DNA from 2 places in the Paenibacillus sp. FSL K6-2441 genome. Region 1 is predicted to be linked to the other one. Evidence: a T-box and tRNA genes for the amino acid it is inferred to sense, from the RefSeq annotation. Region 1 holds a T-box; the other holds one or more tRNA genes.
The links. The T-box of region 1 lies ahead of NSQ80_RS16140 (valine--tRNA ligase). A T-box ahead of a tRNA ligase gene usually reads a tRNA of that ligase, here a tRNA-Val.
Positions count from the first base shown of each region.

Region 1 (16,364 bases):
CCTGGACGGAGGTCGGAGGGGAGACGTTGGTCATCGAGGTGACCGTCGTACCGGGATCCGGGAAGCTGACGCTTACCGGTAAGCTGGGCGACGTGATGAAGGAATCGGCGCAAGCTGCCTTCAGCTACACCCGCTCCAAGGCGGCGGAGCTGGGGATTCCGCTCGATTTTCACGAGAAGAACGATATTCATATCCATATTCCCGAAGGGGCGATTCCGAAGGACGGTCCGTCGGCGGGCATTACGATCGCTACTGCGCTGATCTCGGCGTTGACGAACCGACACGTCTCCAAGGACGTCGCCATGACTGGCGAAATTACGCTGCGCGGACGCGTGCTGCCGATCGGCGGCTTGAAGGAGAAATCGCTTGCCGCGCATCGGGCGGGCTACCGTAAAGTCCTGATGCCGAAGGACAATGAGCGCGATCTGCGCGACATTCCGGACAGCGTTAAGGAGGACCTGGAGTTCGTACCGGTGTCACATATGGACCAGGTGCTCGAGCATGCGCTCGTAGAGCGTCCAGGGATGCACTAGCATGTAAGCGTGGCGCAAAGGTGCGTCATCGCTCAAGAGAGGAAATGAACGATGAAGGTAACCAAGGCTGAATTTATCATCAGCGCTGTTGGCCCCAATCAATATCCTGAGGACGCCTTGCCGGAGATCGCTCTGGCAGGGCGTTCCAATGTGGGCAAATCGTCGCTGATCAATCGGATGATTAACCGCAAAAACTTAGCGCGCACCAGCTCAACCCCCGGAAAAACGCAGCATCTGAACTATTACCGGGTGAATGACCGGCTCTACTTTGTGGACGTGCCAGGCTATGGGTATGCCAAAGTATCCAAGTCGCAGCGCAAGGTCTGGGGCAAAATGATCGAGAAGTACCTGCAGGAGCGGGAGACGCTGAAGCTGGTGCTGCAGATCATCGATCTGCGCCATCCGCCGACCAAGGACGACGAGCTGATGTACGACTGGCTGAAGGCGTACGAGCTTCCGGTGTGCGTCGTTGCCACCAAAGCCGACAAGGTGCCGAAATCGCGCTGGCAGAAGCACCTGAAAATTATCAAGGAAGCGCTGGTACTGCGGGCCGGGGATCCGTTGATCCTGTTCTCGGCGGAAGAGGGGATTGGCAAAGATGAGCTGTGGGCGCAAATCAAGCGGTATGCGGGGCTGGCGGAAGAAACCGAGGCTAAAAGCCCGGAAGCCTCCGATACAGAAAATGGGAAGAGCTAAGAATTCGGTAAATACGAAAGGGATTTGGAGCAGTTTCCGCAGGAAAGTGAGCATGCAGCGAAATTGTTCAGGTTAAAAACGGCTTAATGCCGTTTTTTCTGGAAAATGGCAAGAATTCACGTTTTGGCCGCTGAGCGTACGGTTGGAATCGTAGTGTATAATTATAATAAAGCGATTAAGAATTGAGGAGATTTGTATGGCTCAGCGGTTAGCCACAGAGTATGTCAATGCCAGTATGCGTTTAACGGAAGTTCAGATGTCGCAGTTTATTCACAAAGTCTACGATCCCCATGTGCGCCAGCGGGTCAAAGTGTTGGACAACGGCGGGCAAGAGGTCGTACTGGAGGATGACGGCGGTGAGGAAGTGCATCTTCCATTTGAACGTGTTGACGGTTATTATGTCTGCGAAATGTCTTTCCGCTTGGAAAAACCCCATTTAACGAACGTGATGAGACTGTTGTTCGCCGCCTTTAAAGGCTCCGGCATGGTCACCCGAATTTATAACGGATTCATGATGATGTATTATTATCAGGAAGGCCGGGTTCGCAAAATCGTCGAGTATTCTCGGGAATCCTACAAGCTTGTGTTCGAATACAAGGATGCGGCGGCGGAGCTGCAGCAAATTTACCGGAATAACGATATTGAGCTGGAAATCGCCCGGATCCGCAAAAACATTAATTCGCTGCTTGACCAGCGGTTTGTCGCGGATGAAGCGGATGTGGAACGCATCGACAATGAGCTGCGTCAATGCTCGCGAAGACTGTTTGTCCTAGAGGCATAAACTAAAATAGTTCAGTCCCCTAAACGGGTGTCACCAGAGAGAGGGCGACAACATAATGTACTAATGATAACTACCCTATTACAGGGTAGTTTTTTATTCATGAACCGCGAACGGATGCAGGGATTTTGCCGAAAAAATAGGTTGCATTTGTCCGCAAGAGATGTTATTTTTAATCTCGTTGAAAAGAATATAGGAACCAGGATTCACTCAGGACATGGAGATGTTGCGAGAGATGTTTCCCTCGAGAAGTGAATGACGTAGGTCCTAGCGGATGAAATTTTTTCAAACATTTTATTCCTAGGAAGGGGGAGCCGGAAGATGGAATATTCAACTTTCGGAAGACACGTTGCGGTTGATGCTTGGGGAATCGACTATGAGGTGCTGAACAACGCCGGGTTGTTGGAAGCCCACTTGGTGGAAGCGGCGGAAGCTTGCGGAGCGACCATTTTGTCGATTCAATCCAGACAGTTTGAACCGCAAGGAGCCACCGTGCTTGTGATGTTGTCGGAAAGCCACCTCTCGATTCACACGTATCCTGAGAGAGGGTTTGCTGCTATTGATTGCTACACCTGCGGGGAATTTGTAGATCCGCAGCTGGCGATCGATTACCTGGTGTCCGTCTTGAATCCGGAGAAAACGTATGCGAAGAAGCTGATTCGGGGCTTAGGCGAGCTGGAAGTAGCCGAAGCGGATTCGAATCGCGCTGAATTTGTTTAAGCGAGGATAGATTTTCTAAAAAATTGGAAAAAAGCTTAACCATGGGTCATCCATGGTTATTTGTTTTGAATGAATGAAATTCATAAATAATTCATAAAAAACTCATAGAAATCCCAGGGGAGCCGAAGGCTACTGTGATATAATTAACATAGTTTGTTTGCGATACATGCTATTGACACTTCTTCAAGGCAGGTGAACTTGCAATGCACATCGTCGTAGTTGGGTTAAACTATCGCACGGCGCCTGTGGAAGTCAGGGAACGCTTTTCTTTAACAGATACGGACATGCCGCAAGCGCTGCAGGAGCTCTTACGTACCAAGAGTGTATTGGAAGGCGTAATTATTGCCACCTGCAATCGTACAGAAATCTATGCCGTAGTTGATCAACTGCACATGTGCGGGTCCTTCGTTCGCAGCTTTATGGAACGCTGGTTTGGGGTTCCTCGCGAAGAATTTACCCGCCATTTATATATATATGAAGACGAACAAGCGATTCGTCATCTGTTCCGCGTTGCGTGCGGTCTGGATTCGATGGTGCTGGGGGAAACCCAAATTCTCGGCCAGGTCAAAAATGCGTTCTTGCTCTCGCAAAGCGAGAAATGCACCGGAACATGGTTTAATATGTTGTTTAAACAAGCGGTCACGCTGGGCAAACGAGCCCATTCCGAAACCGCCATCGGGGAGAGCGCTGTTTCGATCAGCTATGCTGCCGTGGAGCTGGGCAAGCGGATTTTTGGCAGCTTTGAAGGCAAACGCGTGCTGATCCTTGGTGCCGGCAAGATGAGCGAGTTGACGGCCAAGCACTTGAGCGGTGCCGGTGCGGAAGAAGTGCTGGTAGCCAACCGGACATTTGCCCGGGCCCAGGAGCTTGCCGCGAAATTTCACGGTGTGCCATGCACCATGCAGGAAGCGATGGAACGGCTGGAAGAGGTGGATATTCTGATCAGCTCGACCGGTGCGGAAGGGTATGTAATCACTTCGGCACAGGTCGCCCGCAGCATGAAGGGGCGGATGGATCGCCCGTTGTTTATGATCGATATCGCGGTGCCGCGGGACATCGAGCCGGCCATCGGCGAGCTGGATCAGGTATTCCTGTATGACATCGATGATCTCGAAGGCATCGTAGAGAGCAACATGGAGATGCGCCGCGCAGAAGCGGTTAAGATCGAAGCCATGATCGAGGACGAAATCGCCGCCTTCGGAACATGGCTGCAGACGCTGGGCGTGAAGCCGGTCATTCGCGCGCTGCAGGAGAAGGCTTCCGATATTCACGAGAATACGTTGGACAGTCTCTTTAATAAGCTGCCGGAGCTGGATGAACGGCAACGCAAAGTGATTCGTCGCCTCACCAAGAGCATTTTAAATCAAGTGCTGCATGATCCGATTAACCGGATCAAGGAGATGGCTGGCGAAAGTCAAGGCACGAAAGCGCTGGAGATGTTTACGCAGATTTTTGCGCTGGAGGATCGTCTGGAAGCACAAAGCGATGCACCTTCCGCATCCGGCAAGGAGATCTCCGCCTCACGGGAAGCGCAAGAAATGTTAGCGTCCCGGGCGTCCGAAGGGTTGCCGGAGCTCGAAGATGGGCTCCCAAACCAGGTCTCCTTCGAGCCTGAGCCTTCGTTGCCGCTGGCGAAGGTGTCTGTATAATCTGGATAACTGGATATTCTACACCGCGAGAACGCCCTGAGCCCTCTGCCGGATGCACCCGAATCGATGGCTGATTCGACGCTGAAGCGGAGGGGGAAGGGCTTTTTTTGAAGGGATGAACATGGAAAATTGCGGCAGGGTAGGGTATGCTATTAATCAGTTGAAGTAGGAGGGATGCGCCATACCTTATTATGTGCCCGTCCTATTGAATTTGGCAGGCCGTCGCTGCGTCATTATTGGCGGCGGACCGGTTGCCGAACGGAAGGCGACGATGCTGGCAGAGGCTGGAGCGGTAACGGTGGTGATTAGTCCCAACGTAACGGAAGGTCTGCAGCGGCTCCATCAGGAGCGGGAGCAAGTCGTATGGATCCAACGGGAGTATCAACAAGGGGATTTGGCCGGGGCGTTCCTCGCTTTTGCCGCGACCGATCGGCCGGAGGTCAACGCCGCTGTGGCCGCCGAAGCGGAGGCGGAGGGCATCCCGATGAATGACGCGGGCGAAGGGACGCGAGGCAGCATGATTACGCCCGGCGTTCTGCGCCGCGGGGGGCTGGTCGTTGCCGTCTCCACCTCGGGGGCGGGACCAACGGCCGCGCGGGAGCTGATCCGCGAGATTGATGAACACTTTGGCGAGGATTACGAGCGTTACATTGACTTTTTAAGCTCGGCGCGGGCTTTCATTAAAGAGCGAATCGACGATCCCGGAAGACGGAAGCGTCTGTTTCGGAGGTTGGCCGAGACCGATATATTGACCTCGATCCGGGAAGGAAGCTTTGAGCCGTGGAGCGAAGCAGCCATGATCGCCTGGATTGAGGAACAGACGGAGGAATAAGCATGACGAAGCGAACGATAGTGGTGGGTACGAGACAAAGCCAGCTGGCGCTGACACAGACGGGACAGGTCATCGACGATTTAAAAGCGATCTGCCGGGAGCATCACCTGCCGTTTGATTTTGAAATCCGCAAGATCGTAACCAAGGGAGACCGGATTTTGGACGTGACGTTGTCCAAGGTTGGCGGCAAAGGGCTGTTCGTGAAGGAAATCGAGCAGGCGATGCTGAACGGGGAGATCGATTTGGCGGTCCATAGCATGAAGGACATGCCGTCTGTGCTGCCGGACGGACTGATGAACGGTGCGGTGCCGCGGCGGGTTGATCCACGGGATGCGCTTATTTCAAGAAACGGACGGAGCCTTGACGAATTGCCGCAGGGGGCCAAGGTAGGGACCAGCAGCTTACGTCGCGCCAGTCAATTGCGCGCTTATCGACCGGACTTCGTGCTGGAGCCGATTCGCGGCAATATCGATTCCCGATTGCGCAAGCTGGAGGAGGAAGGTTTTGACGCGATCATTTTGGCCGCGGCGGGGTTATTCCGCATGGGTTGGGAACACCGGATTACGGCATTTCTTCCCGCAGAGGTCTGTCTGCCCGCCGTTGGTCAAGGGGCGCTTGGCATCGAATGCCGCGAGGATGACGACGAGGTGCGCCGGCTCTTGTCCTTATACAATGATCCGGACACCGCGGTGACGGTGGCTGCGGAGCGCCGTTTCCTCGGCGTGCTGAATGGCGGCTGCCAGGTGCCGATTGGAGCCTACGCGACGTTGCTGCCGGAAGAAGGCGCAAGCGGCGAAACCGGCCGTCCGCGTTTGCGATTGACGGGGATGGTTGGTTCGGCGGACGGAACGACGATTCTGAAGGAAAGCGCCGAAGGAACAGATCCGACCGAGCTGGGAGAGCAGCTTGCCGGCCGGCTGATCTCGATGGGAGCAGCTGCATTATTACAAGAAACCGGGGAGTGAACGAATATGGCTGGTAAGGTGTATCTGGTTGGCGCAGGCCCTGGAGATGCGCGATTGATTACGCTGAAAGGGCTTGATTGTCTGGAGAAAGGCGACGTGATCGTCTACGATCGTCTGGCCAATCCCAGCCTGCTGCGAAGAACGAAGCCCGGGGCAGAGAAAATATATGTCGGGAAGCGAACCGACCGTCACACGATGAAGCAAGAGCATATCAATCAGCTGTTGGTTGATTTGGCGCTGGCGGGCAAAACCGTCGTTCGCTTAAAAGGCGGGGACCCGACGATCTTCGGCCGCGTTGGAGAGGAGGCGGAGCTGCTGCGGCAGCACGGAATTCCTTACGAAATCGTGCCGGGGATTACGGCGGCCATCTCGGTGCCGGCGTATGCAGGCATTCCTGTCACTCACCGGGATATGGCTTCCTCGGTGTCGATCGTTACGGGGCGTGAAAGCCCGGACAAGCTGGATCAGTCTATCGACTGGGAAAAGATCACCAACGCGACCGGCACCCTTGTGTTTATGATGGGCGTGGCCAATATTGGTCATATCAGCAGACAGCTGATTCATTACGGTCGGCCGCCCGAAACGCCGGTTGCCCTGATCCGCTGGGGGACGAGAGCCGAACAGGAGACGCTGGTCGGGACGCTGGCCGATATTGAGCAAAAGGTACGCGAAGCTGACTTTAAGCCGCCGGCCGTCACGGTTGTCGGCGAAGTTGTGGCTCAACGGGAGCAGCTCATGTGGGCGGAATCGCTGCCGCTATTCGGCAAGCGGATTCTCATCACCCGTTCGCGCTCGCAAGCAAGCGAGCTGGTGCGCGGCATCGAGGAGCTTGGCGGCGAGCCGTACGAGTTCCCTGTCATCGACATCGCGATGCCGGAGGGCCGGGAGCTGGCCAGCACGGACGAAGCGCTCAATCAGCTAGAGCAGTACGATTGGGTATTCTTCACGAGCGTCAATGGCGTGGAGTATTTCTTCTCGCACCTGGAGAGACTGGGGAAAGATGTGCGCGGGCTGCATAAAGCGAGAATTGCCGCCGTAGGGCCGGCAACGCAGGCGGCGCTGCGCCAACGCGGGATTGCGGCGGAGGGCTTGCCGGGCAAGTTTCAGGCCGAGGGCCTGATGGAAACGTACGGCAGCGAGTTGAAGCCCGGACAGCACGTGCTGTTGCCGCGCGGCGACCTTGCCCGAGCTTGGTTGCCTGCTGCCTTGCGTGAGCAGGGCTTGACCGTCACCGAGGCAGTCATGTACCGGACAGTGCCGGCCGGGGAAACGGACGAAGAGCTGTTGAAGCTGCTCGAGAAAGGCCGTATTCACGCCGTCACCTTTACCAGCTCGTCAACGGTGACGAATCTGTTGGCCGCGCTCACCGGCATGGGGGTCGCCGATCCGGTCGCTGCCCTGCAAGGCGTGGACATCGCCTGCATCGGGCCGGTCACGGCGAAAACGGCAGAGGATGCAGGCCTGCGGGTTTCGATTCTTGCGGAAGAAGCAACGATCGACAGCTTGATTCAGGCGCTATGTGACTGGAAAGCGCGGACGGCGTCGGCGAAGTGATTTTTTTTGATTAACACGGAGGCTTAACCCCGTGCTGCATACTTAGGAGGGAATCAAAGATGAATTTTCCGATCGTAAGACATCGCCGGCTGCGTCAGTCGGCTGCGATTCGCGGGATGGTGCGTGAAACCGTCCTGACGGTGGACGACTTGATTCAACCGATCTTTGTAACTTATGGAAAGGGCGTCAAGAATGAGATTTCATCGATGCCCGGCGTGTTTCATTTTTCGCTGGACACGCTGGAAGAGGAAGTCAAAGAAATTATGGATCTAGGCATTCCGGCGGTTCTGCTGTTCGGCATTCCGGAAACGAAGGACAGCGTCGGCACCTCGGCCTTTGCGGAGGACGGGATCGTACAGGAAGCGACGCGGATCATTAAATCGCGGTATCCGGATTTGCTGGTCGTAGCCGACACCTGCTTATGCGAATTTACGGATCATGGCCATTGCGGGATGGTACATACGTTTGAACGCGACGGGCATGTCTGCGGCGACGTCATGAACGACGAGTCGCTGGAGCTGCTGGTGAAAACCGCTGTCTCCCAAGCGCGAGCAGGCGCTGACATCATCGCGCCGTCCAACATGATGGACGGATTTGTGCAAGCGATCCGTGCGGGACTGGATGAAGCGGGCTTCAGCCATGTGCCGATTATGTCATATTCCGTCAAATACGCGTCTTCGTTTTATGGGCCGTTCCGTGAAGCGGCGGACTCGGCGCCGCAGTTCGGCGACCGGAAGACGTATCAGATGGACCCGGCCAACGCCCGCGAAGCGCTAAGGGAAGCGGAATCCGACGTGCTGGAAGGCGCGGATATGCTGATGGTGAAGCCGGCCTTGGCCTTTATGGATATTTTGCGGATGCTGCGGGATCAATTTGATCTTCCGCTGGTCGCTTACAACGTAAGCGGAGAGTATTCGATGGTGAAGGCAGCCGCCCAGCAAGGCTGGATCAACGAGCGGGCCATCGTCACTGAGATGCTGCTAGGCATGAAGCGGGCGGGTGCGGATATCATCATCACGTATTTCGCCAAGGATATGGCACGCTGGCTGCGCGAGAATCAGTAAGCATAGAGCCAAGAACGGGGTTTGAACAGTTAAGGAGGGGGATCGATGAGCAAGGACACGATTGGCCGGCGGGGCGAAGAGCGATCGCGCCTGGCTTTCGAAGAAGCGAAGCAGGTCTTGCCCGGCGGCGTTAACAGCCCGGTGCGGGCATTTAAATCCGTTGGCTTGACGCCGATGTATATCGAACGCGGGGAGGGCTCCCGGATTTATGATATCGACGGCAACAGTTTTATCGATTATGTAGGCTCCTGGGGGCCGCTGATTATGGGCCATGCTCATCCAGAGGTGGTGCGTGCGCTGCAGGAGACGGCTGCGAAAGGGACGAGCTTTGGAGCGCCAACGCTGCTAGAGACGCAAATGGCCATGCTGGTTGCTGAACGGGTGCCGTCGATCGATGTGGTGCGGATGGTGAACTCGGGAACGGAAGCAACGATGAGTGCGATCCGTCTGGCACGGGGATACACGGGCCGCAGCAAAATTATGAAATTCGAAGGCTCCTATCACGGCCATGCCGACAGCTTGCTGATTAAAGCAGGCTCCGGCGTAGCGACGCTGGGACTGCCGGACAGCCCGGGCGTGCCTGAGGGGGTTGCCTCTAATACAATTGCGGTACCTTATAACGACTTGGCTTCGGTTGAGCTTGCGTTTGAGCGGTTTGGGGAAGAGATCGCCGGCGTTATCGTGGAGCCTGTAGCCGGGAACATGGGTGTTGTGCCGCCGCTGCCGGGATTCCTGGAAGGTCTGCGCCGGATTACCGAGCGATACGGCAGCTTGCTCATTTTTGACGAGGTCATGACAGGCTTCCGCGTAGGGCTGAATTGTGCGCAGGGGCGCTTTGGCGTTACGCCGGATTTGACTTGCCTCGGCAAGGTGATCGGCGGCGGGCTGCCTGTTGGAGCGTATGGCGGAAAACGCGAGATCATGGAGCAAATCGCGCCAAGCGGGCCGATTTATCAGGCCGGGACGCTGAGCGGCAACCCGTTGGCAATGGTTGCGGGTTACACGACGCTGTCGCTGCTTACTCCAGAGGTGTACGACCGGCTGGAGCGCTTGTCGGCGAAGCTGGAGGAAGGCTTTACGCGCAACGCCAAGGAAAAAGGTATTCCGTGTACGATCAACCGCGTGGGCTCGATGATCTGTCCGTTTTTTACCGAAGAGAAGGTTATCAATTACGAGACGGCAAAAACAAGCGACCTCGACTTGTTCCGCCGTTACTTCGCGGCGTTGCTTGAGCAAGGCATCAACGTGGCGCCTTCGCAGTTCGAAGGTATGTTCGTCTCGGGCGTGCATACCGACGAAGACATTGAGCTGACGATCGAAGCGCATCGCTTGGCGCTGCAAAAGCTGTGAGCGGCAAGCTAACCTGGACGCGGCGCGGGGAATGGCTCGAGCTGATGCCCGGCAAGCTGCCTGCGCGCGATGGGCAGGACCGTCTGGATGCGGCGATGGCTTGGCTGGAGGAGGGGCTGCAGGCTCCTCCTAAGCTGCTGCGTCGGCTGCGGGCCGAAGGCGGCATCAAGCTCGCCGGGGACCGTTTAAGGCTGCTGGCCTTTCCGGCCAGGGCATCGCAATATGCTCCGGTTGAGGCAGAGCTTTCGCTTTTATATGAGGATGATTTTTGCCTTGTCGTGCACAAGCCGGCAGGGCTAAAAGTCCATCCGGACGGCAACGAGGGGGGCGCTTCCCGTAGGGACTCGGCTCCGCCGGACACGCTTGCCAACCGCGTCGCGGGATGGTACGCCAGCCTGGGTCAGCCAATCGCTGCGGCGCATATTCACCGGCTGGACGAATATACGTCAGGACCGGTGTTGTTCGCAAAGAACGAATACGCCCATTTAAAGCTGGATGAAGCGATGAGCCGCAAGGAGATCGGACGGACTTACATCGCGTTTGTACAGGGCGTTGTTAGTTCCGCGCTTAAGGTCATTGACCAGCCGATCGGCCGGGACCGCCATCACAATCAGCGGCGCCGGGTGTCCCCTACTGGCAAGCCGGCGATCACGCATGTGGAGCTGATGGAGGTATACCCGAAGCACGAGGTGAGCCTCGTTCGGCTGACCTTGGAGACCGGCCGCACGCATCAAATTCGCGTCCATCTGAGCGCAGCGGGCCATCCGCTCGTAGGGGATGCGTTGTATAGCGGCAGCACGAAGTGGCTGCCTTATCAAGCGCTGCATGGTGAGCGGCTGGTGTTCCCGCACCCGCTCACCGGAGAAGCGGTGGAGCTGGGCGATCCGTGGCCGCCGGCCATGATCCAGCTGCGCGATCGCTTTCGTTGACAAGCCGGGCTGTCGTATGGCAGCCTGGCTTATTTTTTACTTAGAGTTGGTCTGTACCCTGCAATCGGCAAAAAGCTGGCATGCACTCCTTTTTGCAGCATATAGATTAAACGAGGATGATTTGGATCAAGATTCATCGATTTCTAAATCAGGTTTGGATATGCTGAAAGGAGGTAACGAGTTGGCTGATCAATCCTATGGTCTCAGGTTTGATATTTATGAGCGCATACATCTTTCTGAAGATGTGATCGGCATTGAAGAGCTGGAGGAGATCGAGCTCTATCCGAAAGTCCAGGTGATTCCCGGGGAGGAGTATGCCGCGCTGCGCGGCCATTTGCTGTTGTCGGGGGTGTATCGGGGAGAAGGAGAAACGCAGAAGCTGGAACATTATATTCCAGTAGAAATTACGATACCGCTAAGCCGGGTAAACCGGTTGGAGGATATCACGGTCGAAATTGAAAATTTCGATGTTGACCTGCTTAGTTCGCGCAGCTTGAATATTACAGGCGTCTTGTCGCTTCAGGGGGTGGAGACCATCGCCTTAGTGTCCGAACAAGATGCATGGAAGGATCGCGAGTTTACGACGGCCCATGTCGTACCGAATCTGCCCGGCGACGAATCGGAAGCGGAATCGAATTTCAACACGGAGGATTCAGCGGATTACGCTTCGGCGCTGACCGAGCCTGAACCGATCCCGGCAGCGCCTTTGCTGACGGAAGAAGTTCGCCAAGAGCCGGAGCCGACGTTCTCTTGGAATTCGTTAATCCGCGAAACGGCAAACGAAGAGCCGGAGCCTGAACTGGAGCTGAAGCAAGAGCCGCAGGACGAAGAGCCTCAACAAATCCCGCAATTCGCTTCGTGGCAGGCGTTTCCGGACGATGTCCTTGCCGCGCAAAAACGAAATGCGGACGAGCCGCAGGAAACCATCTCCTGGAGAGAGGATGTCCCCGCATTCCAGGAAGCTAGTCCTTGGGCGGACAAGGAATCCGAATCGGACTTTGGCGCTGCCGCAGAGGTTTTTGCAGATCAAACAGAGGAGTTGGATGTAGACGCAGCGTTTCAGGAGGAAATTCGCCCATTCGCAGAATCCGCGCCGATTGAACGTGCGAGTGAAGCCGTGGAAGCGGAAGCTGCCGAGCCGGAACGGGTTTCGTATGGGCTAGGCGAAGAAGTTGCTGTAGTGTCAAACGATACGGTGAACGAAGACGTTTTGGAGGCGGATGCGGCGGCTGAAGCCGATCAGGGTGCACCTGCCCAGCCAGAAGAGAAGAAGGAAATGAAGATCGCATTGGGTGCCAAAAAAGGGGATGACGAGGGGGGCCGAGATAGCTTTGGCTTAACGAAGCTGATTGCCTCTTCTTCCCGGCCCGCTCAAGAACCGCAGGAGGAAGCATCGGATCAGCCGAGTCTGGACGACAGCAGAGACCCAAGTGAGGGTGAGGAGCTGCGGTGGAAGAACCTGTTCATCAGCAACGAGGATCAAAACCCCTTCCGCAAAGTGCGTCTCGTGATCGTGCAGCGCGAAGAGACGTTGGATGATATCGCCCAACGCTACCACCTGAGTCCACGGGAGCTGCAGCTGTACAACCGGCTGTCCGAGCATCAGGTGAATGAAGGGCAAATTTTGTACATTCCGTGAGGATCTCCCCGTGAAATCAGGCGGATTGTTGACTCCCGTTCCTTTCCAAGTTATGATAATATAGATTAAAGTAATAAGATCTATGGCAAAGACTTGGAACGGGAAGAGTAGGCAGCGTACCCTTCAGAGAGCGGAATCCACGGCTGAGAGATTCTGCAGGACATGTAGCTCACCGAAGTCGCCCGGGAGTTGTCCGTTTGAGCAGCATATCATATGGGGTTAGAACGGACCGGCAGCAGCCGTTATCTGCATGAGAGTCGCATTTCTTGCACCGGATGGTGAATGAACCGGATGCCATTGATGCGAAACAAAGGTGGTACCGCGAAAGTAAAGCCTTTCGTCCTTTGAGACGAAGGGCTTTTTGTTTTTTCTTAGGCAGCATGAAGTAGGCGCGAAAGCCCGTCCCGAAGTCTTATGCACACGGTGTGGAGCTGATGACGCCAGTCGACTATCTTGGGATCGCCAAGGCTATGCTTATTTGTAACGGAGGTTGAATAGGATGACAGAAAATCAAGATCAACAAACTTCGTCGGTAGAAATGCCGACGACGTACGATCCGAAAGCAGCGGAGCAGAAATGGCACCGTTATTGGTTGGAGAACGGCTTCTTTAAAGCCGGACAACGGCCGGATGCCAAGCCCTACACGATCGTGATTCCGCCGCCTAACGTAACCGGGATGCTGCATATCGGGCATGCGCTGGATTTGACGCTGCAGGATATTTTGACCCGGACCAAGCGAATGCAGGGATATGACGCGTTGTGGCTGCCCGGGATGGACCATGCGGGGATTGCAACTCAAACGAGAGTGGAGCAGCGGCTTAGAGAGCAAGGCGTATCCCGATACGACCTGGGCCGCGAGAAGTTCCTCGAACAAGTATGGGCCTGGAAGGACCAGTATGCGGAAACGATTCATGAACAGTGGGCCAAAATGGGCGCTTCGCTCGATTATTCGCGCGAGCGGTTTACATTGGACGAGGGCTTGTCCCAAGCGGTTCGCGAAGTGTTCGTGAAGCTTTATGAGAAAGGCTTGATTTACCGCGGCAAATACATTATCAACTGGGATCCGGCGGCGCGTACGGCGCTTTCCGATATCGAGGTAGAATATAAAGAAGTTAACGGGCATCTGTACCATCTTCAGTATCCGCTGAGCGATGGAAGCGGCTATATCACCGTGGCGACGACTCGTCCAGAGACGATGCTCGGCGATACCGCCGTTGCTGTTCATCCTGAGGATGAACGTTATCGCCATCTGGTCGGCAAAACGCTTCGTCTGCCGATCGTTGACCGTGAAATCCCGATTATCGCCGATGAATACGTGGAGAAAGAGTTTGGCAGCGGCGCGGTAAAAATCACCCCGGCGCATGACCCGAATGACTTCGAAGTTGGTTTGCGCCATAACCTGCCGCAAATTAACGTGATGGACGAGACCGGCAAGATGAATGCTGAAGCCGGCAAGTATCAAGGCCTCGACCGCTTCGAATGCCGCAAGCAGATCGTGAAGGATTTGCAGGAGATGGGCGTGCTGATCAAAATCGAGGATCACGTGCATCAGGTTGGTCATAGTGAACGGACCGGCGTTGTGGTTGAGCCGTATCTGTCGACGCAATGGTTCGTGAAGATGAAGCCGCTCGCGGAAAAAGCGATTGAAGCGCAAAAATCGGGGAACGGCGTTAACTTCGTACCGGATCGGTTCGAGAAAATTTATTTGAACTGGATCGAGAACGTACGCGATTGGTGTGTTTCCCGCCAATTGTGGTGGGGTCACCGCATTCCGGCCTGGTATTGCGACGAGACCGGCGAAATGGTTGTAGCCCGCAGTGAGGAAGAAGCACGGGCCAAGCTGGGACGCGACGATATCCGACAAGACGAGGACGTGCTGGATACGTGGTTTAGCTCTGCACTTTGGCCGTTCTCCACACTGGGCTGGCCGGATGAGGATAGTGCGGATCTCAAGCGCTATTTCCCAACGTCCGTTCTTTCCACCGGTTACGATATCATTTACTTCTGGGTTGCCCGGATGATCTTCACTTCGCTGGAATTTACCGGTCAAGTTCCGTTCAAGGATGTCCTGATCCACGGCCTCGTCCGCGACAGTGAAGGGCGCAAAATGTCCAAATCGCTGGGCAACGGCGTCGATCCGATTGAAGTTATTGAGAAGTACGGTGCCGACGCAATGCGTTACATGCTGTCCACCAGCAACACGCCGGGGCAAGACCTGCGTTTTCGTTGGGAACGCGTTGAGCAAGCCCGCAACTTCGCCAACAAGATTTGGAACGCTTCGCGTTTTGCGTTGATGAACCTGGGGGGCGTGAAGTACGAGGATATCGATATCAGCGGCGAGCTGTCGACGGCGGATCGCTGGATTTTACACCGGATGAACGAGACGGCCAAGGAAATTACCCGCCTGATCGACGCTTACGAATTCGGAGAAACCGGTCGATTGTTGTACAACTTCATCTGGGACGATCTGTGCGACTGGTATATCGAATTGGCCAAGCTGTCCCTGTACGGGGAAGATGCTGCGGCTAAGAAGAAAACCCAATCTGTGCTGGCCTATGTGCTCGATCGCACGCTGCGCATGATCCATCCGTTTATGCCGTTTATTTCCGAGGAAATATGGCAGCATTTGCCGCATTCTGGCGAAACGATTACGCTGGCGGCTTGGCCGGAATACGACCCTGCGCTGGAAGCACCGGACGCTGTTCAGGAAATGAATCTGCTGATCGATGTCATTCGCGCTGTGCGGAATATCCGCGCCGAAGTGAATGTGCCGATGAGCAAAAAGATCGAGCTCGTCATCAAGCCGGGCAGCGCGGAAGTGCTGGAAGTGTTGTCCCGCAACGAGCATTACATCCGCCGTTTCTGCAATACGTCGGAGTACGAGGCTTCGCTGAACGCCGGCGTGCCGGATAAGGCGATGACCGCTGTTGTAACGGGAGCCGAGCTGTTCCTGCCGCTGTCGGGTCTGATTGATATCGGACAGGAAATCGAGCGGCTGACGAAGGAACTCGACCATCTGAACAAAGAAGTGGAACGCGTTGAGAAGAAGCTGGCCAACGAGGGCTTTGTGTCCAAAGCGCCGGCTAAAGTCATCGAGGAAGAACGGGCGAAGATGGCCGATTATTCCGAGAAACGCGACAAGGTGCTGGCACGGATTGCGGAGCTGAAAGGTTAATTGAAAATAAAAGTTCAAGAAGTCAGGTTTGGAGCACCGAAGAAAAGGCTTTCGAAGATGACTTCTTGAACTACACTAATATTAAATGAAGGTGACTGACATGGGGGATCGTACAGAGGAAGAAACACGGCCGCTGAACAGCTATGCTGAAGCGGTCGATTGGATCAACGGGCTGCTGCCGTTTGGCATCCGTCCCGGCTTGGAACGGATCGAGCTCATGATGGAAAAGTTAGGCCATCCCGAACGGAGGCTGAAATTTATTCATGTGGCAGGGACGAACGGTAAAGGCTCCTCCTGCGCTTTCCTGACCCGAACACTGCGGGAATGCGGTTATCATGTGGGGACGTATACGTCCCCTTACATCACAAAATTCACGAATCGCTTCCAATATGATGAGGAAGATATCCCCGAGACGGTGCTGCTCGAGCTGGCGAACCGGGTTGCTCCATTGGTGGCTGAAATCGCCGGCACCGAACTGGG
Region 1 covers NZ_CP150174.1:3,510,360-3,526,723, reverse strand. The annotation lists gene lon (endopeptidase La) at 1-533, shown strand, start outside; gene yihA (ribosome biogenesis GTP-binding protein YihA/YsxC) at 585-1,229, shown strand; gene NSQ80_RS16190 (hypothetical protein) at 1,426-2,010, shown strand; gene speD (adenosylmethionine decarboxylase) at 2,329-2,727, shown strand; gene hemA (glutamyl-tRNA reductase) at 2,931-4,376, shown strand; gene NSQ80_RS16175 (NAD(P)-dependent oxidoreductase) at 4,582-5,208, shown strand; gene hemC (hydroxymethylbilane synthase) at 5,211-6,173, shown strand; gene cobA (uroporphyrinogen-III C-methyltransferase) at 6,180-7,727, shown strand; gene hemB (porphobilinogen synthase) at 7,787-8,791, shown strand; gene hemL (glutamate-1-semialdehyde 2,1-aminomutase) at 8,837-10,141, shown strand; gene NSQ80_RS16150 (RluA family pseudouridine synthase) at 10,138-11,070, shown strand; gene NSQ80_RS16145 (LysM peptidoglycan-binding domain-containing protein) at 11,252-12,709, shown strand; T-box leader at 12,795-13,057, shown strand; gene NSQ80_RS16140 (valine--tRNA ligase) at 13,209-15,884, shown strand; gene NSQ80_RS16135 (folylpolyglutamate synthase/dihydrofolate synthase family protein) at 15,985-16,364, shown strand, end outside.

Region 2 (16,364 bases), 570 kb from region 1:
TCGCCGTCATTTATGAGAGTCCCAATAAGGCCGTGTTTGCCAATTATTTGGACAAGCATGCGGCGCAAATTAAGAAGACGATCCCGGACGGGTTCTACTGGTCCCTGGATCATATGAGCCCGGACGGCACACCGCACCGGGAAGCGGATACCAAGCAGCTGAAGGCCTGGGCCGAGAAGCTGAAGACGATCAAGAAGTCCGAAGCCCTGTGCGGATTGCGGCTGGAGCGGAACGACCCGATCGTATCCGACGGAACCAAGCTGATCCGCACGGTTGAAGAGACGTTCCAAACGCTGTTGCCTTTGTATAAAGGCGCGTTTTGAGCTTGGAGCAGAAGTAACCTAACGGACACCAGAGACGCTAATGACTGTCCTAAGCGACTTCCCGTTGGCTAACGGACTGAGGAGGCCTTATTCAAGGAATAAGCAGCAATCCGGCTGCCCATGTCCCTGGATAAGGCCTCTGGTGTCCGTTACAGCGGGAAATGACCGGGAAATCGGCCAATAAGGTCACTACGGTCCGTTACACACATGGATGGCCTGCCTTCTGGCTTGCACTTCAAGCCTCCCTGACCTTATGGGTTGGGGGAGGCTTTTTGCGTGCGGACGAGGCCGAGGTGCAGGAAGAAGAGCAGCGCCATCGTGACCGCGCTGGCTAGGAACGGTGCGGCCGGGCCAAGCAGGTCCCACATTTTACCGGAGATGATCGGCCCGACAACCATGCCGGAGCCCTGGATCGTCAGAAACAGGCCCCAGATCGTCCCTTTTTCCCCGCTTGGGATCATTTGCGCGATCATCGTATTCCATGTCGGGAGGATTAACGCATAGCTGCATCCAATTAGGATCACGAACGACCAGACCAGGGCGACCTCCCGCGTCATCGCAAACAGGCCGATCGAGAGCGCCGCCAGGGCGAAGCCGATATGCAGAAACCAACGCGTCCCCATCTTGTCGACCAGCTTGCCCACGGGGATCAACCCCAGGACGGTAATCCCGCCGCCGATGACCAGCATGGCGCTGAACGTCTCCGGCGACAAGCCCAGCTCCGTCCGGACGTACAGCGTGATGACCGGCGTCAGCAGACCGACGGCGAATGATTGCAGGAACAGCGCCGGGTATAACAGCGGACTGACGTGTAAATGCGTGCGGATATGGTGAATCGAAGCACGCAGTTGACGCCACATCCCTCCGATCTTGGCGGAGGGGGAATGGCCGGGGACGGCAGCTTTGGCCGTGCCCGCGGCGGTGGAGCCGCCCGATTTTCCCGGCAACATCAACGACACCAGCAAGACCAGCGCCAGGCATCCGAGCAGGAACCAAAAGATCGGCTGATACGAATCATTTAAGAAAAAGTTGATCAGAACAGGCCCCAACCCGGTTCCACCAAGGCTGGAAATTTGGATGACGCCCATCGCCGTCGCGAAGTTGTTATTCTCCTCCGTGACCGCAGTGATGCCCATCAAGACGCAGGGCCAGAGCGGCGCAGTCCCGATGCCGAGGAGCGCGCAGCCAAGCACGAGAAACCCCATGGAGGGAAGGAACGCGATCATCGCTACAGCGCCTAGGGTGATGAACAAACCCAAGCTCATCGTCCGGCGAAAGCCGATCCGTTCGATCAGCCAGCCTGCCGGGCTGCGAAACAGATTATCCCCGATATACTGCATCGAAAAAGACAACCCGATCGCAAACGCGCTTAGCTTCAGCACATCCCCCATATAGACCGGCAGGATGGATACGATGAGCGCCCCCTTGACGAACTCCACCAAAAACATGATAAGCCACAGGCTGGCGAACGTGGGATTCAGCAGTTTTTTCCTTGCGATGCCGCTCGTCAGTTCCACGAAAAAGCCCCCTCTCCTGGTTTCCGATCACCGGTTCTCTTACATTTTGTCCTTTTTTGTCGGCAAATTAACCCATGTTCCGTCAATATTGCGTAAAAACCAGCGGGTTTTGCTTGCATTCCAGACGCATTTTGCTATACTCAAGCTTGTTTGAAAATTATGTAGATGAAAGGCAGGGATGGCCCGTATGGATCATCAAAGCACGCCGCTCTTCACTGCTCTCAAAAAGCACGCGGCCGGCAATCCCGTTCAGTTTCACATTCCTGGGCACAAGAAAGGGCTCGGCACCGATAAAGAATTCCGAGAGTTCATCGGCGATAACGCCTTGTCTATCGACTTGATCAACATCGCCCCGCTAGATGACTTGCACCAGCCAACAGGCGTCATTCAAGAGGCGCAGAAGCTGGCCGCCGACGCCTTTGGCGCGGACTACACCTTCTTCTCGGTACAAGGGACCAGCGGAGCCATCATGACCATGATTCTATCTGTTTGCTCTCCGGGAGATAAAATTATCGTCCCGAGAAATATCCATAAATCCGTGATGTCGGCCATTATCTTCGCCGGAGCGAAGCCGGTGTTTGTCTCGCCGGCGCAAGACCCGAATTTGGGCATCGACCACGGGATCACAACGTCCTCGGTCCGCCGCGCGCTGCAGCGTCATCCCGACGCCAAGGCGGTGGTGGTAATCAACCCGACGTATTTTGGCGTTTGCGCCAACCTGAAGGAAATCGTCGATTTAGCCCATAGCTTCCATGTACCGGTGCTGGTGGATGAAGCGCATGGGGTGCATATTCATTTCCATGAGAAGCTGCCGATGTCCGCAATGCAAGCGGGCGCCGATATGGCAGCGACCAGCGTACACAAGCTGGGCGGCTCGATGACGCAAAGCTCGATTCTGAACCTGAACACGAAGAACGGGTACGTGAATCCGCAGCGCGTGCAAACGATCATCAGTATGTTGACAACGACGTCCACTTCCTATCTGCTGTTGGCTTCCCTGGATACAGCGCGCCGCAATTTGGCGCTGCACGGACGGGAAATGGCTGAACGGGCGATGGAGCTGGCCGAATATGTCCGGTCGGAAATTAACCAAATCGAAGGCTTGTACTGCTTCGGGCGGGAGATTTTAGGCGGAGAAGCAACTTATGATCATGATCCGACCAAACTGACGATCCACGTTCGCCACTTGGGGATTACCGGCTATGAGACGGAAAACTGGCTGCGCAAGCACTACAACATCGAAGTGGAGCTTAGCGACATGTACAACATCCTGTGCCTGATTACCCCAGGGGATACACAGGAGACGGCCGATATTTTGCTGACCGCGCTGCGGGAGCTGTCTAAAACCTATTATAAGGAAAATAACGCAAATGAGCTGATCGTCAAGGTCCCGGAAATCCCGCATTTGTCGTTGATCCCGCGGGATGCGTTCTATGCGGATACCGAGGTCATTCCGTTTAAGGAATCGGCTGGCCGGATCATTGCCGAATTTATTTATGTGTACCCGCCGGGGATTCCGATTTTGCTTCCGGGTGAGGTCATTTCCCAGGACAACATCGACTACATCCTCGATCATGTCGAGGTCGGCTTGCCGGTGAAAGGGCCGGAGGATCGGTATATCGACAAGGTTAAGGTGATTGTTGAAGCGGATCCGATTTTTTAGTCCAAAATCGAGTAGGATGGGGACTATCCCCATCCTTACCCAATGTACGGAAATGGCCGCAAGGCCTATTTGAGTGCCATTGTTGACGGATATGACAACTCTGTTGTTTCATGGGTGCTCAGCCATTCCAATAACAATAAGCTTGTTATGAATACGGTAAAGAAAGCTTTTAAAAGAAACCCGAATGCTATGCCGCTCTTGCACAGTGATCGCGGCTTTCAATATACTTCGCTGGAATACAAACAACTTCAAAAGAGATACAAGTTTACAACAAGTATGTCCCGTGTAAGTCGATGTTTGGACAACCAACCCATTGAACGATTCTGGGGTACTTTTAAAGCAGAAAGCTTTTATCTGGAAAAGTACGATACGTATAACAGTCTCCTTCGTAGTGTAAGAACTTATATCCATTATTACAATAATTTTCGATGCACCGAACGACTATACGGCTTATCCCCTAACGAATATCGACGAGCAGCTTAACTAGTTTCCCCTGAAAAAGTCAGGGTGTTTTGAGCATAATTAAAAGGAATTCAGCACCTCAAAATGGAAATTGTTATTGACGAGATAACAAAGTTCCACACCCCGAGGGAAGAATTCCTTTGCTATAGGAGTTCAACAGAAGCCCTCGGGAATCCTTCCAAGAGGTGAAGAAAATGTTGAAACTTCGAGACGAGCAATTGACCATCTGGGATGCCATTCTCCCGGAATCTGTTAGAAAGTTGCCGGTCGAGCTTGCAATCATAGATCAATTACTGGACGACGACCGTTTTCTTCAACCGTTTACTGAGTTGCACCCGAAAGGCAAGAAAAGCGGCCGTCCTACGCTTGCAATTGAAAAGTACATCCGTCTTATGGTCCTGAAGCATAAATACAATTTGGGCTACGAGTCACTCGTGAAGGAAGTCGGTGACAGCATCACATGGCGAATGTTCTGCCGGTTTGCCATCGACGAACCGATGCCCGACCCGTCTACGCTCATCTATGCCCGCAAACGCTACGGCGACAAGATCGTCGAAGACATCAATGCCGCACTCGTAAAGCAGTGTGAGGAAAAAGCCGTTCTGAAAACCCGCAAATTGCGCACGGATACGACGGTTGTGGAATCCGACATCCATCACCCGACAGACGCTACGCTGTTGCAAGATGGCGTAAAAGTCATCACTCGAACGATTCAGAAAATCCGGAAAGTCGCCTCCCACACTGTTCAAGGCTTTGAAGATCGTACGGCAGAAATCAAGGAAAAGATTCTGTCCATCGCGAAAGTTCTACGTCGCCGCACCCGTGAATCTTGGGAAGAAGTTGACCGGATCACTGGGAGCGTAATCGAAGTAGCCGAGAACGTTGTGAACAAGGCGCAAGCCGTTATCGAGAAACTGCAAGACAAGGGCAAAGCTGCTCTTCGACAAAGTAAAACCAAACTGACCGAGGCGGTCACGCTAACCGGCAAGTTGTTGGAACAAGCCAAACAGGTCGTTTCCGGCAATCGAATCATCGCAGATCGGATCGTCAGTTTCTTTGACCCGGAAGCAAGACCGATTAAGAAAGGTAAGCTGGCCAAAGGAACTGAGTTCGGCTACAAGGTGCGAATCGACGAGACGGAAAGCGGCTTTGTGACCGGCTACGCTGTCTACGAGGGGAACCCCTCGGATGATGAACTGCTCGTTCCCGCTGTACAGGCGCATATCAAGCAATTCGGCAAAGCGCCGCAAGCTGTAGCGACCGACCGCGGTTTCTCAAGCAAGAAGAACGAAACGGCCATTACCGAACTTGGTGTGAAGCGAGCTAGCTTGCCGCGAAAGGGCAAAAAAGGCATTGCCCGATCCGAGTACGAAAACGAATTATGGTTCAAAGACTTGCAGCGTTACCGTGCAGCTGGAGAAGCGAAGATTAGTCTTCTCAAGCGGAAGTACGGTTTGAACCGCAGCAGGTATCGGGGCTTTGTCGGCTCAAAATGCTGGGTCGGCTTCGGGATTCTGACCCACAACCTGCAAAGAGCGGCAAAAATGCTCCAAAACTAACATGGAAACCGATCATTAGGGAAAGTTCCCCCTCACAACCCAGCCAGCAACCCGAAACTATTTTTGAAAATCGACTTTTTCAGGAGCAACTAACTAAGAAAATAATCCCCTCAGTCTTGATAACCGAGGGGATATTGAATACTGATGATTTTGTTTTTTAGTCTGTCTACTTGACAGGGAGCACTTCAGATTCCTGGCTGGCCTAAGAGAGCATACAAAGCGCTCATTCTCAATAAATTATTTTTTACTATCTACTATATTGTTTAACTATTTTACCGTCCTTTTTTGATATTAAAAAAGTAGCTATCGGCACAGATGCTTGATCAAAAAAGATTACTTTGTAGCATCGTATATGTTTACCTTCCTCAGTAACAGTATAAACTTCATTTGTTTCTACAAAATATTCTGTTTCTAAAACAGTATATTTCTCTTGAAATTCATTGAGGGCTATATCATTAGCTGTTTCTAGTGTGATGGTATTTGAACAACCTGCAAGTAAAATCGGAAATGCCAATAAGCAAAATAGAAGTCGCTGCATAAAATTAAACTCCATTAACAACTGACATACTGATATTTCCCCAATTGTTATAGTACATTTGATTGCGAGCATTTTCTAAACTGGTTGCTGCATTTTTGCTATACTGTAATCTCGAATAAGTACCATATGCTGTTGAAGTTAACCCTGCAAATAGAGATAATGCTCCACCATAATTGAGGACGATTGTAATCCACCCTGCCGGACCTGTTCCCCAACCAACTACTAGCAACACGAAAGAGGATAATGCCGAGGCCCAGCCTAATACCTCATAAAAAGTATTTGATTCCATATAATCAACTACATTTGTTTCGTAATCATCAATGTATGATCGAAAAGTATTGAAAGCAGAGGCGTTTTTGCTATCTCCTATAGTCGTACCTACATATTTAATGTACTTTTGACTTTGTGCAGACAAAGCTTGTGCTACAAAATTACCATTAGTGAACTCGTAGTTGTAGTAATTGTCATATGCGCCTGCTCTGTCTAATGCTTGAATCTTCATTTCATTTTTTAACTTATCAATTTTCATTTTCAAATCTAAAAATTGTTGCCTTGTAAAACCCTGAACTTGCTCATATTTCACATCTACTAACAATTTACTTTTTTCTTCAATATTCTTTTCTATTGCTAGAGCTTCAGTTGAGTTAATTTCAATGGGGCCGTTCTGTGATTTATCCCTAGTTCGATTTACTGAAATAGTTGTCAATTCATTTTTGTTAAATCTCAGTTCTCCTGTCTTCTGTTCTGCAAGCCCTGTCCGATAGTCATTAGAAAATTCTTGTTTTAATATTAAACTATATTGGTAGTTATCATTTACATCATAATAATCTTCAACCGCTGAAATTTTTGTACTAATAAAATTTACTGAATTCGTTATTTCTGTTATGGATTCGACCCTCTTATATCCAGTCTTTTCATAAATATGAAATTCATTTGGATCCTCTGAGTAGGTATCAATAACAAATGCTTCAGTAGTAATGTGTTTCTTCTCTTCTGTTGATTCGGCATGAACGCCGGAAAATGAAGAAACGAAAAAAGAACAAATACAAGCGGGATAATAACGTGCCTACTTTTCCTCATAATAATACCTCCCTAATTTATATCCATATATAATGGGATGACCTAATATATGGTAATTTTACTATACCTTAAATTTGGAAATATTGGAATAATTATTTTAATTTTTTGTTCTTTTTTGATCAAAGTGGTATGTGCTCTTGGGGTAAAACCTTCTGTTACCAAACTGCATCTAAACTCTACCCTTGCATCAAGTGACTCTATATAATCTCCACTCCTTTGATTTTCATAACCCCTTCAAAATTTCGATCGTCTCCCTTCACTTGATCATGATCTCTTTTCGTCTATACTTCGGGTTTTGAACGCAGCCCGAACATCTCAATGATCTTGTTTTTCACAATCCCCAGATCTCTCTCCCGCATAAGTGGGTAGTTTTTTGCTTCAAAGGTGTCGTAAAAACTCATCAACCTAGAACTATACAAAAAGCCCCCCGCTTCCGGGGAGCTCTTAGCTTCTATACCAGGTGATCCGCCGCAAATTAGGCTTCATCCATTTGGGCGACAAGCTCGTTGTAAGCTTCTTCTACCTGTTTCCATTCCTGTTCGTCTTCGATATTGTAAAGCACCATTTCTTCGTTCTCTTCTTCCATGCGGAGAATGATGCCGTCCGCTTCCGGATTGTTGCGCTCGAGCAGCAATGCGTACACTTTCTCGCCAACGTCGAACGTCTCGACAAGAACCATCTCTACGTCGTTCCCTTCTTCGTCGGTCAGCGTCAACACAAACTCTTCATGCTCATGATCATGGTCATGATCGTGGCCGCAGCCGCATGCTTCGCCGTGTTCGTGATTGTGGTCGCTCATGAAATTACCTCACTTTAAGTATGTTTTAATGGACTGAAGAAGGGTCTCCCGCTTCGTTCCTCCCGTATCGTAACACTTTTGGTGGGGACAGGTCAATTTTCGTGAGCGGATGCCCGTGTTGTGCTCGGTTGTGCGGTTATTTCAGAACGTTAATGCTTTTCTCCGCAACGAGCACGAAATCTGATCCGTTAGACGGTTTCATGTAGAACCCTACGATGTAGCGGCCCGATGTCTTGAAATCATACGTGTAGTCCTTGGTCCGGAACCAGAAGTTATCGCGCTGCTCTTTGATTTCATCCGTCTGGATCTCCTTGGACGTCCCGTCCGGGGCCGTGATGGACACCCGCACTGCCGAGATGTTCGTGCGTAAATTATCAATTTGAGAGAAAACGTTAAACTTCAGCTTCCCCGTCTTCTTCACATCGCCAAACACATTGTCATCCGCGAATAGAAACATATGGACATTGGGTTTATAATAATTCACCGTTTTGGTGCTGTCATTAAATTCAACTAAACCTTCGAGATTGCGTACGGGTACATAGGTTTTGCCGTCTATAATATATCCGCCGTCTTCCAGCTCGCGGCCGTTCAGCATCAGCTTCACCTTGGTGCTCGCGGCGTCGGCAAAGAGCAGGGAACCTCCCATAAGAGAGAATGCCACCACCAGTAATGCAACTCTTCTCCATTTCATGAATGTTGACCCTCCATTTGATTCCTGTTGATGTATAGTTATACTCGCTGGTTCCGGTCAAGTTGCGGTGTTGATGGGAAATGACGGCATTTTTTTATAGAGCGAGCCTAACCTTTTGTTTCGGCTGGAAATTGTGTACAGTTAAAGAGGTGATCCATACTTGACCTAAGGGGGAATGCCTGATGGCTTTACGACTACAAATGCTGGGGACGGGCGGAGCGTTTGCCAAAAAATATTTTAATAACAACGCGCTCCTCTATGCCGGTGACTTCACCCTGCTCATCGATTGCGGAATCACCGCCCCCCTGGCGCTGCACACGATCGGCAAGTCGGTGGAGGAGATCGATGCCGTGCTGATTACCCATATCCATGGCGATCATGTTGGAGGCTTGGAAGAGCTGGCTTTTCGCCGGAAATTTGGTTCTGGACGGAAACCCATCCTGTATATTGCTGAAAATTTGGTGGAGCCGCTATGGGAAAATACGCTGAAAGGCGGGTTAAGCCAAGACGGTGTAATCCACTCGCTAAACGACGTGTTTGACGTGCGTCTATTAAAGGAAAGCGAGCCTGCACAGCTTGCCCCTGAGTTAAAAGTGGAGCTCATCCGAACGCCGCATATCCCGGGTAAACCCAGCTATTCGCTTTATATCAATGAGGAGATTTTTTACAGTGCGGATATGACGTTCGAGCCGGAGCTCTTAATGAGGCTTGTTCGTGAGCGGGGGTGCCGCCGAATTTTTCACGAGGTCCAACTTACCGGGAAAGGTGAAGTTCATACGACGCTGCAGGAGTTATTGTCCCTGCCAACCGAGATCCAAAGCCAAATCCTGCTGATGCATTATAGCGATGATATGGAATCCTTCCGAGGCGCTACGGGGAACATGGACTTTCTGCGTCAGCACGAAGTCTATACGCTGTAACAAAACAACCCTGCGGGTATGCTTACCTGCAGGGTTCTTTTTCTAAATATAGGATATGGATCAACGTTATTCGAAGCTAGGCAAGTTATCCAAGTTGTTGGACGGATCTCCATCAGCATCGCCGCGGATATACATCTCTCCGTCCCGTCCCTTAAACACATTGACGCCGGCGATCGCACCTGCCTTCACTTCCTGCAGGGCTTGCTGGTAATCCAGCACGCGGCCGCTGGACGTCTTGAACGCGACCAAATTCCCGTCACCGTTCTTCCGCACGGCAATAAACGTTTCTCTGGTATTCAGGGCCATCGGCTAGCTCATCTCCTCTTCATTAAGATTAGATCTAGCTTGCCCCAAAACCTCCAAACCTATGACCTTTACGATTTTAACGACTTGACCATCCGGACGTGCGGAATACCGGCGTCATCAAACGGTTCAGTCGAGATTGTCTCATAGCCGAGTTTAGCATAGAACCCTTCGGCATGGCATTGAGCATCCAGCACCGACTTCGTGAGACCGAGCTCCCGTGCCAGCTCCTCTAAGGCGAGCAGCAGGATTTTGCCTACGCCTTTCGAGCGGTACGGCTCACGTACGGCGATCCGCTGCATTTTGGCGGCATTGTCTTTATAGTAAATCAATCTGCCTGTCGCAACATAGTCCCCTTCCAATTCGATCAGCACATGATGTACATCCGGGCCAATCTGGTCATACTCATCAATTTCCAATTCAACGGGGACCTTCTGTTCCTCGACGAACACCTCTTTGCGGATGTCCAGGCATTTCTGTAATTGCTCCTCATGATCGACATGAATGATTGTTGCAGCCGACACTTCGTTCCCCTCCCACCATTGCTTGTCTGTTGGATCATCTAAACTGCATCATTATACAAAAAAATCATTTTCATGTATAGTTGTCTCATGGACATCGATGGAAAGGAGCTGGCTTAGGGGTATGGTCATGGGCGTAACAATCGCCGCTGCGGTCGTCATCGCGGTTTTGCTGATTGCCTCCATGTTTTACACGACGAAGAAAGGCTACTCCCGCAAATGGGACGAGGAAGACTAAAGCATTTATTCCGTGGAATACACATCCTCTACAATCGTAGGCGAATACACGCCGTCCGACACGGATGGCCCAAACGGCCAAGGGAATGCGCCGGCCTGCCGGCTTAGGGTCTCCGCGTTTGGCGCCATGCGGCAGGCGCTGGTCAGGGCCAGCAGCAAGACGGCCCCCGCGACGGCAACCCAAAGGGACCGCGGCCGTTTCGTCTCGCTCTTCGGCGACGAGATTTGATCATTGCTGTTGTTATGATGGTTAAGGCCAATATGGCGGTGATGGTGGTTCCAACGCATGTTCACTTCTTCCTTTCGTTACGTGGTGCCTGTCTGTCTGATATATGCGTGTCATGGATGTATGCAGTGCTGACTGTATGCGCGTCTTGAATGAAATGCAGCGTCGTGACGTCATGCGCCTTACCACTCGGACACGCATTCCTCCACCATTGTTGACAGAGGACAGACACCTTATACTCTAGGAAAGTGTTGACAAGAACCCCACCGCCTGATAAGATAATTTTTGTCTTCACTATAAGTTTGATCTGCTAGCTCAGCTGGGAGAGCACCATCTTGACAGGGTGGGGGTCAGTGGTTCGAGCCCACTGCAGATCATAGAGAAAATCCCTTAAAGCATAAGCTTTAAGGGATTTTTTATTTTCTCTTTTGTCAGATTAAGATGGCCTCCGATTCGAAGATAATATAGTATATAACTGGTATTTACTGTATAATAGGGAATAGCCAAAGGGGTGGTCCTTTTGAAAAAAATCATGTACGTTTGTTTGATCGTTGTTCTTCTGATGCTAGCTGGCGGTTGCGGAACTGGGGCAAAGAACAATGATATCTCACCCATTGCTGAGGATGTCGAGCAAACTCCCGGGACTTCGCCAGGCTTATCCATAAGAGATGGTGTAGCCGTATGGGACCCAGGCTCAGAGTGTTGCAAATCTTTTGAAGATACCTTGAATGAAGTGCCATTTGAGGTTTCTATTCCAAAAGTTCCTTTTCCGATTACCCATCAGTCTGCCGATATCGTCCCAGCTAACTTTGACTTGATCCAATTGACCTTTGCTAATGAAGAGCGAGGAGAGCAACTGATACTGGCTGTTTCAAATTCGCAGGTAAAGTCCAAACCGGATGGTAAAAAGGGGCCAAAATTAAGTGATGGCACACAAACCTGGATCCAAAGCACACCAAGCTTAAGCGGGCTCTATTGGAGAAAGCAAGGATTAACCTATGCCTTAGGATCGAACAAGGTGGAAGATGGTAACTTTGTTCCTTTGTACAGTATTTCTGAACTCGTTCAGATTGCTAACTCTATTGTCCAACCTCCCCACCTCTAACGGACCGTACCGACCTTATTTGTTCATTTCCCGGAGATTTCCCGAGCTAACGGACTCAAGTGACCTTATTGGGCAAAAATACTCATCGATTCAACGCAACAGACCCGAATAAGGTCTCTGAGGTCCGTTAAAACGGGTAGGCTTGCGTCCGAACCCAAATAACGGCTCTGGTGTCCGTTAGCGCAGCCGAGATGCCAGCTAGCAGCTATCAGCAAACCGCAAACACGCTACCTTCTACCATCTACCAGCCAACATCAAACAGCTAGCATCTACCAGCTATCAAATATCCGCAAGCAGCAAACGGCCTCTTGCTTCTTGCCTTTGTTCCGTCGCGCCATAGCACCGCACAAAAAACACCCGCCCCTAAAGGTGCGCGTTCTCGTTAAAGTATGTTACTGTTCACCATACGTCCACCCGATTTCCAATCACCTGCTACCCCCGCGGATACTCCACCCGAAACTGTGCGGACTCCATCCATTCGCCGCGGGTAAAGTCCCGACCGCGTACGAGGACATGGTCGCGATAAACTTCGACGTAGAAGCCTTGGCTGCCGTCCTTGTGTTCGTCTTCGTCGGTCCACAGGTCGGCGACCGAAGCGGCATTGAACATCACCGGCCCTCGCCCTCCACACCATAAGAAGTGTGAGAGGCATCCAACTCCCAATGGGTATGCCCCGTAAAGAGAATCGCCTGCGGGTGACGGGCCAGCACGGCACGGAGATCCGCATCCTGCACAACGCCGTACCAGCGCTGCGCTTCGTAGGAGCCGGCGACCGTGTTAAGCAGCGGCTGATGCAGGAAGACGAAAACCGGGCGGTCTGCCGCAGCGTTTTCCCCTAACTTGTCATCGAGCCAAGCCAGCTGCTTCTCCGACAACGAGCTAAACAACTCCAGCCCTTCTTCCGTTCCAAGAAAAATAAAATGATACCCATCAATCCAATGATCATGATAAATGCCCTCCGCCCCGGTACCGCGCAAAAATTGTCCCAAACGCGCCTCCCAGTTCTCCAATGCGACATCATGGTTGCCCATCGTCACATATAGCGGAGGCACTGCTCCGCCAAACCGATGCCAATTTCGGTTCCACGCTTCGTATTCATCCGGAAATCCGTGATCCGTCACGTCTCCCGCATGCATGATGCCAACGCTTCCCGTGCCATTTGCCGCGATATCTTGCAGCGCCCGCTCCAAGTTGACGTTATGCGTATGCTGCTCATCTGCTCGAACATGCGTGTCGGTAATAACCCTGAAACGAAAGCAAAAGCTCCTCGTCCCGCCGTCCTTCCCCTGCCTGCTGCTCATTGCGATCAACCATTCCCTTAGCCTCCCTTACCACTCATATTCAATCCGACAACACCGAGGACAATCACGCCAATCCACAGGATCGAAGATAGCGACAATTTCTCTGGGACAGGATGACTCCCGCCAAAGAAATCAGCACGATGTCCACCCCTAACCATACCGCATAAACGGTACTTACCTTAATATACTACGACATCCTGTTTTCGAGGATCGGCCGTAAGAGCAAAAGCAACATGAGCTATGCCGTGCGTTCGAAACGAGCTGGAAACTCCCGAAGAGGAACGCAAACGGTGCCTGGAGGATTTGCACAAGCTCAAGGTTCACCCTTCCATGGATAAAAGCACCGCCAACCAGCCAAACTAAACGGACAGCGCCGACAGGAAGCTGCGAGTTTCCCCGGACGGACAAGCGCTCAAGTATAGTTGATGGAGGCACGTAGAACCGATGGTCAAAATCAAACTGGGAGCAGCGCTCACCATCGCCCTTGCCGCTGCGCTGCTCGCCCCTGCAACAGAGGCATCCTCCCCGGTTCATGGCAAGCAAAGAAGCTATTATGAGGAACGCGGGGACATTGTGTGGGAAGTGCCGACGCAAGAAAAATACATCGCCTTAACCTTTGATGACGGACCGGATGAGCAGCAAACTCCGAAAATTCTCGAGCTTCTAGAGAAGTATCATGCGAAGGCGACCTTCTTTGTTGTGGGCGACCGGGTGAATCGATTCCCCGAAATCGTCAAAATGGAACAAGCCGCGGGCCATGAAATCGGCAACCATTCCTATCACCATCCTTCCTTTCATCGGCTGGCGCTACCGGCCTTGAAGGAAGAAATGGCCATGACCCAGGAAGCCGTATTCGAGACCACCGGACGTAAACCGGTCCTCTTCCGCCCCCCGGGCGGATATTATAATGATGCCATTGTCGAGCTAACCAAACATAACAACCTGCAGATGATCCTCTGGTCCTGGCATCAGGATACGAAGGACTGGACGTCACCCGGCGTACGCAGAATCGTGCGCAAGGTGCTGGACAACGCCCGCAACGGTGATATTATCCTGATGCATGATTACGTGTATAACAGCACGCAGACGATCGAAGCGTTAAAGGTCATTTTGCCGGAACTGCAAAGCCGGGGTTATCGCTTCGTTACCGTATCCGAACTGCTGACGCATAAAGTTACGCCGGATCATCATATTAAGGTTGACCACTAGACTTCATTGGAAAGGAGCAACACAGATGGATAAGGAGCAGAATACCCTGCCTTCTGGGGAAGGCTCCGGCGTGGATCCGATTCCCGTTCCGAAACACCCTACCTCGGCCACCGAGAAGCTCGAAGATTTGGTTGGCGAGATGATGGAGGAATGGACGGAAACCTTTACGGGTGAGGCGGAAGAAAAGAATCAGAGCAAGGATCAAGCCAAATAAGTGAAATCCACCAAACATGCAGCAAGACGGGGCTTCAGCCCGCCTTGCTGTTTTATATTAAAATTTATTTTCTCAATTTTTGATATTTGTGATTTAAATCACATATATAGTGAAATAAATCACATATAATAAAGACATCAAAGATGATCATCCGAAAAACAAAAAACCAACGATAAATAAAAGGAGTGGTTCTTATGTTTAACAATTTCCTGAGAACAAACAAAGTGGCGATGTGGCTCCTGACCGTTATCCGCGTCTACCTGGGCTACCAATGGATCGAAGCCGGCTATCATAAAATCACCGGAGGCTTCGATGCCGCAGGCTTCCTGACCGGAGCGATCGCGAACAGCACTGGCGACCATCCGGCCGTACAAGGCTGGTGGGCAGCCTTCCTGGAACACTTTGCCTTGCCGAATGTCGGACTCTTTAACTTCCTGGTGCCTTACGGTGAATTCCTGGTTGGCCTGGGGCTGATCCTCGGTACCTTCACCACCTTCGCTGCACTGATGGGCTTCGTGATGAACGCCGCGTTCCTCTTCTCGGGTACGGTAAGCACCAACGCGCAAATGTTGATCCTTGAAGTACTGATTCTCGTCGCTGCAGCTAACGCTGGTAAAATCGGCCTCGACTACTACGTGATGCCTTACCTCCGCAAGTTGTTCCACAAAAAAGGCGATGCCGGAACGCAAGCCCCGACGCCTAAGCAACCGCTGAACATTAAACACACGGCGTAAGCGCCGCACAATCGGGTAGGAGGCTACCCATTAATTGGGCAGCCGACCTCCCACACCACCGTACGTACCGTTCGGTATACGGCGGTTCCATTAGGAATGCGCAGTAACTTGTCGATAATAATCAGAAAAGAAAAGGAATCCGAGGTTCTTCAGCCTATTGTTACCGAGGGACTTCGAGAGGATTGGGCTATTGGAGATTCTCCAATAGCCCTTTCTTGTGTTTGCGTATTCCCACGCCTTCTGTTCATGAATTCCGAGCGATATAAGCCTTTCGAGTTTCGTCCTCACTCGTTTCCATTGCTTCCAGAAGACCATTCGGATACGCCTTCTCATCCATTTATCAGTGGTTTGGAGTAGTTGTTTCATGTCAGCAAGCTTGAAATAATTTACCCATCCCATGATGTAACGCCTAAGCTTCAGCGCCCGGTCGGTGTTGCCCATTCCGTTGCTTCTCGACGTTAGCTCTTTCACTTTAGCTTTCATCTTGGATACGGATTTGGGATGGATTCTGACCCGCGTTTCCCCTTTGCTCTGGTAGAATGAGAAGCCAAGAAATTTAACTTTTGTCGCATCGTCCACGATCGTTTTCTCCCGGTTTACCTTGAGAAACAACTTCTTCTCGATGTAAGGGAGAATTTTCGTCAGGGTACGCTCCGCACTCCTCCTGCTCCGGCAGAATATGAGCATATCGTCTGCGTATCGCACGAATCGATGTCCTCTTGCTTCCAGTTCCTTGTCCAATTCATTCAGCATGATATTGCTGAGAATCGGACTTAGGTTCCCTCCCTGCGGTACGCCGATTTCCGTGTCCTCAAACTTATGCTTCACGACGACTCCCGCCCGGAGATACTTATGGATGAGCGAGATCACTCGTCCGTCTTTGATCGTTCTTGAAAGCACTTCGATGAGCTTGCTTTGGTTGACGGTGTCAAAGTATTTCTCCAAGTCCATATCCACCACGT
Region 2 covers NZ_CP150174.1:2,944,587-2,960,950, forward strand. The annotation lists gene NSQ80_RS13530 (DUF1054 domain-containing protein) at 1-323, shown strand, start outside; gene NSQ80_RS13535 (MFS transporter) at 575-1,840, opposite strand; gene NSQ80_RS13540 (aminotransferase class I/II-fold pyridoxal phosphate-dependent enzyme) at 2,028-3,503, shown strand; gene NSQ80_RS13545 (ISNCY family transposase) at 4,160-5,524, shown strand; gene NSQ80_RS13550 (hypothetical protein) at 5,772-6,062, opposite strand; gene NSQ80_RS13555 (hypothetical protein) at 6,067-6,768, opposite strand; gene NSQ80_RS13560 (DUF1292 domain-containing protein) at 7,618-7,941, opposite strand; gene NSQ80_RS13565 (copper amine oxidase) at 8,078-8,632, opposite strand; gene NSQ80_RS13570 (MBL fold metallo-hydrolase) at 8,815-9,552, shown strand; gene NSQ80_RS13575 (DUF3892 domain-containing protein) at 9,619-9,858, opposite strand; gene NSQ80_RS13580 (GNAT family N-acetyltransferase) at 9,927-10,379, opposite strand; gene NSQ80_RS13585 (hypothetical protein) at 10,620-10,901, opposite strand; tRNA gene NSQ80_RS13590 (tRNA-Val) at 11,144-11,216, shown strand; gene NSQ80_RS13595 (hypothetical protein) at 11,360-11,944, shown strand; gene NSQ80_RS13600 (hypothetical protein) at 12,377-12,556, opposite strand; gene NSQ80_RS13605 (metallophosphoesterase) at 12,553-13,245, opposite strand; gene NSQ80_RS13610 (polysaccharide deacetylase family protein) at 13,690-14,454, shown strand; gene NSQ80_RS13615 (hypothetical protein) at 14,480-14,668, shown strand; gene NSQ80_RS13620 (DoxX family protein) at 14,863-15,402, shown strand; gene ltrA (group II intron reverse transcriptase/maturase) at 15,493-16,364, opposite strand, start outside.
Region 2: it encodes a tRNA-Val, which carries the amino acid that the T-box ahead of NSQ80_RS16140 (valine--tRNA ligase) is inferred to sense. The anticodon was not compared.